2 regions of the Neobacillus terrisolis genome follow, and region 2 is predicted to be linked to the other one. Evidence: riboswitches for the same ligand, from Rfam matches in the RefSeq annotation. Region 2 holds a riboswitch; the other holds the start of a gene.
What was found. A riboswitch is a leader RNA that binds a small molecule or an ion and turns the genes downstream of it on or off. The one in region 2 is predicted to bind ZMP and ZTP.

Region 1 (3,418 bases), on a different contig from region 2:
TGACGTTCGCGGACATTGAATCCGCTATTTGTCCTTTAAACACCCATTTGAAGAATTAAGCGGACATACAGTCCTCTATTTACTCCAAAATCGCATTAAAATGGCGTTTTTCCAGTAAATAAAGGAACCTGTGTCCGCTAATCTTTAAAATCATACGTTTTTGGCTCAAATAAAGGAACTGGTGTCCGCTAATAGAAAACTTTATAGAATCCTCTCCATTAAAATCCCCAATTCCTTCGCAATAACCTTAGGTGGTGTAGGCATCCCATCCTTTATCCATGATTCCAAAACTCCTACATAAGCATTTGCGGCGAATTTAACAATCATATCTTCACTTAACCCGTCATTTTTTCCATTTGTTTTATGTAATTCCTCTTTGAATCCCTCCGTTACATACTCTAGGAACTTACTACGAAACGAAGGGGTTGCTTCTTTGCTCGCTAACATCGTCGAAAAAAACAAATAATGAGTCTGAAAGTATTCAGCAAAAATCTGAATTGCATCTACCCATTCCTCTTGACATGCCCATTCACTTGTTTCCTTGAGTTCGTTTACATGCCCTTCTATCATTTTATCTAGTAAATCATATTTATCCAAGTAATGAAGATAGACAGTACTTCGATTTACATTTGCCCTGTCTGAAATATCCTGAATGGTAATATGATCAAAATTTTTTTCACCCATTAATTCAAGAAATGCTGTTTTTATTGCCTGCTGTGTTTTTACTACTCTTCTATCTACTTTTGGCATTGTTCCATCACCAGACTTTCCTATAGATAATCAACAATAAAGATTACATTGTTGCGTAAACTACAAAATGCATTCATTTAACCATTGAAAGTATTCTGCTTCTTTTTATAATTATAGACAGATGTTGCTTAAACAATCAACGCTGACTTTTTTACTCATACTAACATTAAAAAGAGATTAAAAAATGGAAAAACATTCTCACATCACTCAATCCAAGACAGAAACCTCAGGATGGGATAAGTCCTTCCCTCTTAGCGACAATGTAACTGTCGAAAGCCTAAAATTCTTTCAATTTCAATTCGTTTAACTCGCATCCGCACTTCCTCTATAAGGTTCGGATGACATCACACTTCCTATTGTAAAAATAAGTGAGATTCCCCAAAATAGTATTTTATGATTAGAAATTATTTTCATAAAGAAAATTGGATAATTCTTTCATTTAGAAGCAATCTATATTTTGTAAAATAAACTCTCATTAGGAGGAATTAAGACATGGCAAATCAAATAGACACTAACAAATTAAAACAAGCAGAGGCAGCAGCTTCAATCGCAAAAGATATGATTACTTCGGCAATTGAACAGTCTTCCGCTAACTCAACGCTTGCTTCCGAAGCATTAAAGCAAGCATCCAATGAAGTAGCACAAATACAAACATTAATAAGTCAAGTACAATCTCAGCTTCAAAGTCCATCTTCTTTTTCAGAGGAATAATCTCTTATAATCGTTTGAACTAATTAATTTAGGAGAGTATTCAATAATTGAACAGTCATTTACTGTATGATATGCTCAAAGCAATAAGAATATCATAATGCGGTAACTGACGGCAGTTGTGGAATAAACCACAAGGGAATCGCATTTTTATTACGTCGGGTCGTCTGGGCAGAGATAGGGATATAAATCCTTATCTCTTTTTATATTTATAGGAGGTTTTAAAAATGGAAAAGGTAATTTTAGATGGTAGACTTGTTGCAAAAAATATCACAGAAAGATTAATTGACCGCGTCAAAGATTTAAAATCGAATGGGGTGACCCCATGTCTTGCCACGATTCTCGTTGGTGATGATCCTTCATCAGAAACATATGTAAAAATGAAAGGAAATGCCTGTGAAAGAATTGGCATAAACTCATTACGGATTCATCTTCCAAAGGAAACTCAAACAGAAGACCTTTTAAAGGTAATTGAAGAATTAAATCAGGATAACTCAGTGCATGGAATCCTCCTTCAACACCCAGTACCTTCACATATTGATGAGCGGAAAGCATTCGAATCTATTGACATAGAAAAGGATGTAGATGGAGTGACAAGTACGGGCTTTGGACAAACTGCATTCGGTTTTGGGAAATTCCCTTCCTGTACCCCTGCAGCCATTATGGAAATCATTAATTTTTACAAACTCCCAGTTAAAGGAAAACATGCAGTGGTCGTAGGCAGAAGTCCGATCTTAGGTAAACCGGTATCTGCTTTACTTTTAAATGAGAACGCAACGGTAACCACTTGTCATTCGTACACAACAAATTTACCTGAAATGTTAATGCAAGCTGATATTGTCGTAGCTGCAGTCGGAAAGCCGAATTTTATTAAAGGTGAATGGATTAAAAAAGGGGCAGTTGTCCTCGATGCGGGATACAACAAAGGAAACATCGGTGATGTCGATTACGAGGGGTGCTTCGAAAAAGCTGGTGCCATCACCCCTGTTCCTGGCGGTGTAGGTCCAGTGACGATTTCCATGTTATTAAAACATACCGTAGATGCAGCAGAGTCAACGATAAAATATTCTTAATAAAAATTTTTAGAGTCGGAGATTAGGAGAATTCCGACTCTTTGTTCTATCAAATACCAATCCCTATTCAAGTTAATACATTCTTCAATAGTGGTTCGACTCTTTTCTATACTCTAGTTAATTGGTTTTGTGACGTTTCCCAATAATACGTTTGAAGTACATCGTTCATTATTGTATCTGCAGCATTTGGTACGTGGATTTTCTTTAATGATGCCTTCATTTGTACTAATTTCACTTCATCATATACGAGTTTCAGTGTTTCTTTAACAAGATGGTCTGAGTTTTCCTGAAGGATTGCAGCTCTGTGACGATGAAAAAACAGAGCGTTTTCAGTTTCTTGACCAGGTGTGGCTCTTGGAAGAACAATCGGAACGGTTTTGTTTAATGCCTCCGATAAAATAATTCCACCGGGCTTTGTAATCACACATGTGGCCAACTCGAACAATTCTGCCATATTCGTTACATAACCAAACACCTTAATATTATTTTCCCTCTGAAATTTCATTCTCAACTGATCATAGAGCTGATGATTCCTCCCACAAACGATTAAAATTTGTAGACGGTCGTCGTTCTTTAATCCCTCACTAATAGTTTTTATTTCTTTGGAAACGCCATAGGCGCCCGCAACAATTAATACAGTTTTTCGATTTGGGTTAAGTTGATATTTGTTAAATAGTGTTGGTCGGCAAAGAGATTGTTCAAACTGACTTTGCACAGGTATACCTGTAATCGAAATTTTATTTTGATGGATCCCATTTTGGGCTAACTGTTTTTTTAGCCTTTGTGTTGCTACATAATATTTACTTATTGCAGGATGGATCCATGAATGATGAAGGCAATAATCGGTGACAACATTATAAGTTGGGATGTTTGTATTTGTTTTTTTT
Region 2 (3,418 bases):
TTTTCTTAGCAATGTTGATGGTTTTGTCGGGAATTCCGGTCATGCTTCAAGGGCTGCAAATCAATCATCTAGCGTATACAGCAATTTACGGTGTTCTAATGTTTTTGTTTGGGGTCACGGTGGCGCTGATTGATTTGCCGATTGCCTATATTATTCAAACAGAGGTGCCGGATGAATTCCGGGGAAGAGTATTAAGCATTGGCGTTAGCATCGGGAAAACGATGCTGCCAATAGCGATGATCATCTCCGGAGCATTGTTAAATCTTATCCCTTCTTTTCTTTTACCCATTTCCGGTGGGGTGTTATTTCTTATCTTTATTTTTCGGTCAGGGGTCAGTAAAAAACTTAAACTTGATTCAGAAAAAGTTTAAAATAAAAGAAAGTGAGCTACTTCGTTTGATTTGACAAAACGTTTTCAAATCTTATGGAAAGTAGATGAAAGAAATGAAAAAATTGAAAGCCCTATCCTATGGGACAGGTGTATTGTTATCGATTATCGGTTTGGGTGGAGTTACCTGTGGCCTGATGTTAATGGTACAGCCAGATGGAGCAAGTATCGGATTGCCTTTGGATCTTTTGAAGGGTTCTCCTTTTGAAGATTTCTTTATCCCGGGAATTGCCTTGTTTACTGTTAATGGAGTAACTAGCTTTGTTGGTGCGCTATTATCGTTTCAATTGCACCGCTTTTCAGGTATCGTCACAACGGTCCTTGGCATAGCGATGATTATTTGGATTTTGGCAGAGATGTACTGGTATGGCGGTGCAAGTTTTTTACAACCTGCCATGTTTGCTGTGGGGGTTGTCGAAATTGTTCTTGGCTTAATGTTAAACGCACAGTATCTGGAAAATCCTAAATTTTTTAAGCATCATCCGGGATCACATACGCATTAAAGAAGAAATTTTTAATAATGTATGGAATGGAGCTGTCAATGTGGCAGCTTTTTCTTTTTGCGCTAACGGTAAGATGATATCCTCCTTTTCTATTTATGAGATTAATATAGGTAAGACTTAGCATGTTTTTTTAAAAAAAATATAGGTTTGTCCAAGGCATCTACCCTACCACTTTATTGTTATTTTTATAAAATATTTCAGTAAAATGATTGGAGGTGAAAAAGATGACTTGTCCAACCCCAACAGATAGAGACATTCTTCGCCTGACATTAGGTGAATTTCCTGAAGGAGTAGAGCCCACACCTCTTTTGACTTTATTAGGATTAGAGGTCTTTGTAGAGTTGTGCGTTGTAATTCGTACAGCTGAAGGTACATCGACTGTCCTTACTCCTCAACAGCTTGCATTCCTAATTCAACTAGTTCAACTAATTAATCAAATTCTAGCTGCAATTGAAGATCTGTCCAATGCCACTCCGACTGTTAAATCAGAACCTAAAAGCAGGACATCCTACACGGGTGTCCTGCTTTTAGTTTGCTTATCAAATCAAACGTTTGTTGTATCTTTTGATACTCTTTCTATTCAGCTAAATCAGTATTAAATCGTATAGAGTTGGTTAAGTCCTGTCAGAATTTTTGTATTTTTATAGATAAACCTGTTTTTGGGGGTTGAAGATTTAAGAAGAATCTGATAATATAAAAAAAACAAAAAGGCTATGTGTAACTGGCGAAACGCGGATTACCGTGAGGGAGCACATAGTGTCGTAGCCGTTCGCCTGGGCAGAGGTAAGGGAAAGTGAATTTCCCTTACCTCTTTCTGCTTAAAGGGAGAGGACTGATAACGAAATAGTAGCCGATACTTTGTTCATCTTTGTTCACTTACTGAAAAGCCGATTCGTTTAGGGAATTGAAAATGGTCATTTAACAAAAAAGGGGAGAAAACACATTGAGTACAATTACTTTAGACACTGTGAAAACAATCAAAACGTTAAATAACATCGCTGAGAGCGGACTAAAAGTTTTTAATAATAATTACACAATTAATAATGACAGCGAAAATCCTGATGCTATTCTTGTTCGTAGCTTTAACATGCATGAAATGGAATTAGATAAAAACTTAAAAGCTATCGCACGGGCTGGCGCGGGTGTTAATAATATCCCAGTTGAAAAATGCACAGAGCAAGGTATTGTCGTATTTAATACTCCTGGTGCAAATGCTAATGCGGTAAAAGAGCTTGTTTTAACAACATTAATGGCTTCATCTCGTAATCTATTCGAGGGAGTTGCTTGGACTAAGAATTTACAAGGTGAAGGCGACCAGGTTCCGAAGCTTGTTGAGGCCGGCAAAAAACAATTTGTTGGTAAAGAAATTAAGGGTAAAACTCTAGGTGTAATCGGCTTAGGTGCGATCGGTGCACTTGTAGCCAATGATGCACTAGATTTAGATATGGATGTAATCGGTTTTGACCCATTCATCTCTGTTGATACAGCATGGAATCTATCTCGCAACGTCCAACGCGCGATGACACTTGAACAACTATTTGCGAACTGCGATTATATTACTGTTCACGTTCCTTTAACAAATGATACAAAAGGAATGTTCAATAAAGAAACATTCAGCATCATGAAGGATGGAGTAACGATTTTGAACTTCTCTCGTGGTGAACTGGTAAATGAAATTGACATGGCTGTTGCACTAGAAGATGGAAAAGTTGCAAAGTACATCACTGACTTCCCGAACGAAAATGTGTTAACAATGAAAAATGTTGTGCCAATTCCACACCTTGGTGCATCAACACTTGAATCAGAAGAAAATTGCGCAATTATGGCTGCACGTCAAGTGAAGGACTTCCTTGAAACAGGAAATATCAAAAACTCAGTGAACTTCCCGAATGCTTACCTTGATTACACAGGTAAACGCCGTGTCGCTGCATTCCACAAAAACGTTCCAAACATGGTTGGACAGCTTACAGCTGCTATCTCAGGCTATGATTTGAACATCGCTGACATGGTAAACAGAAGCCGTGGCAATTACGCTTACACAATGATCGACATTGACGAAAAAGTAAACGGCGACGTCATCCCTGGCCTTGAACAAAAAATCAACCAAATCGAAGGCATCGTAACAGCCCGAATCATCTAATCACCTGTTTGACACAGGGGGACGGTTCTCCTGATTCAATTTTGAGCGTTCTTACGACTAAAAAATGAAGCTGACCTAAATGTAAGAAACTACATTTATGGTCAGCTTTTTTGATTTTGGTAAATTTTCGTGAATACTGGGTATAGTGAATGACTAAACTGTGACTTTTGGTATATTGATTTCCACGCCTCTATGCTATCTTAAAATTAATCATTTTGAAGTAAAAATGTAACATGGAGGGATACAGATGAGTTGTGGATGCAGTTCAAAATTAAAAGATGGACAAGCTATTGTGGATCATGTGAAGGAAAAGGGGAAAGAAAACTTTGCTCCAGATGTGGCACATGAAATTACATGTGAATGCGGAGAAACATTTGTATTAGAAAA

Region 1: linked by a shared signal. The riboswitch ahead of ACI48O_RS18505 (bifunctional 5,10-methylenetetrahydrofolate dehydrogenase/5,10-methenyltetrahydrofolate cyclohydrolase) and the one ahead of ACI48O_RS17120 (phosphoglycerate dehydrogenase) in region 2 are both predicted to bind ZMP and ZTP.

Annotation. Positions count from the first base shown of each region.
Region 1 covers NZ_JBKFGH010000032.1:35,463-38,880, forward strand. Annotated here, with positions in the region: gene ACI48O_RS18495 (TetR/AcrR family transcriptional regulator) at 202-750, opposite strand; gene ACI48O_RS18500 (hypothetical protein) at 1,243-1,461, shown strand; ZMP/ZTP riboswitch at 1,554-1,638, shown strand; gene ACI48O_RS18505 (bifunctional 5,10-methylenetetrahydrofolate dehydrogenase/5,10-methenyltetrahydrofolate cyclohydrolase) at 1,686-2,531, shown strand; gene ACI48O_RS18510 (MGDG synthase family glycosyltransferase) at 2,638-3,418, opposite strand, start outside.
Region 2 covers NZ_JBKFGH010000027.1:129,758-133,175, reverse strand. Annotated here, with positions in the region: gene ACI48O_RS17135 (MFS transporter) at 1-371, shown strand, start outside; gene ACI48O_RS17130 (hypothetical protein) at 445-891, shown strand; gene ACI48O_RS17125 (hypothetical protein) at 1,116-1,490, shown strand; ZMP/ZTP riboswitch at 1,599-1,677, shown strand; gene ACI48O_RS17120 (phosphoglycerate dehydrogenase) at 1,835-3,031, shown strand; gene ACI48O_RS17115 (hypothetical protein) at 3,279-3,418, shown strand, end outside.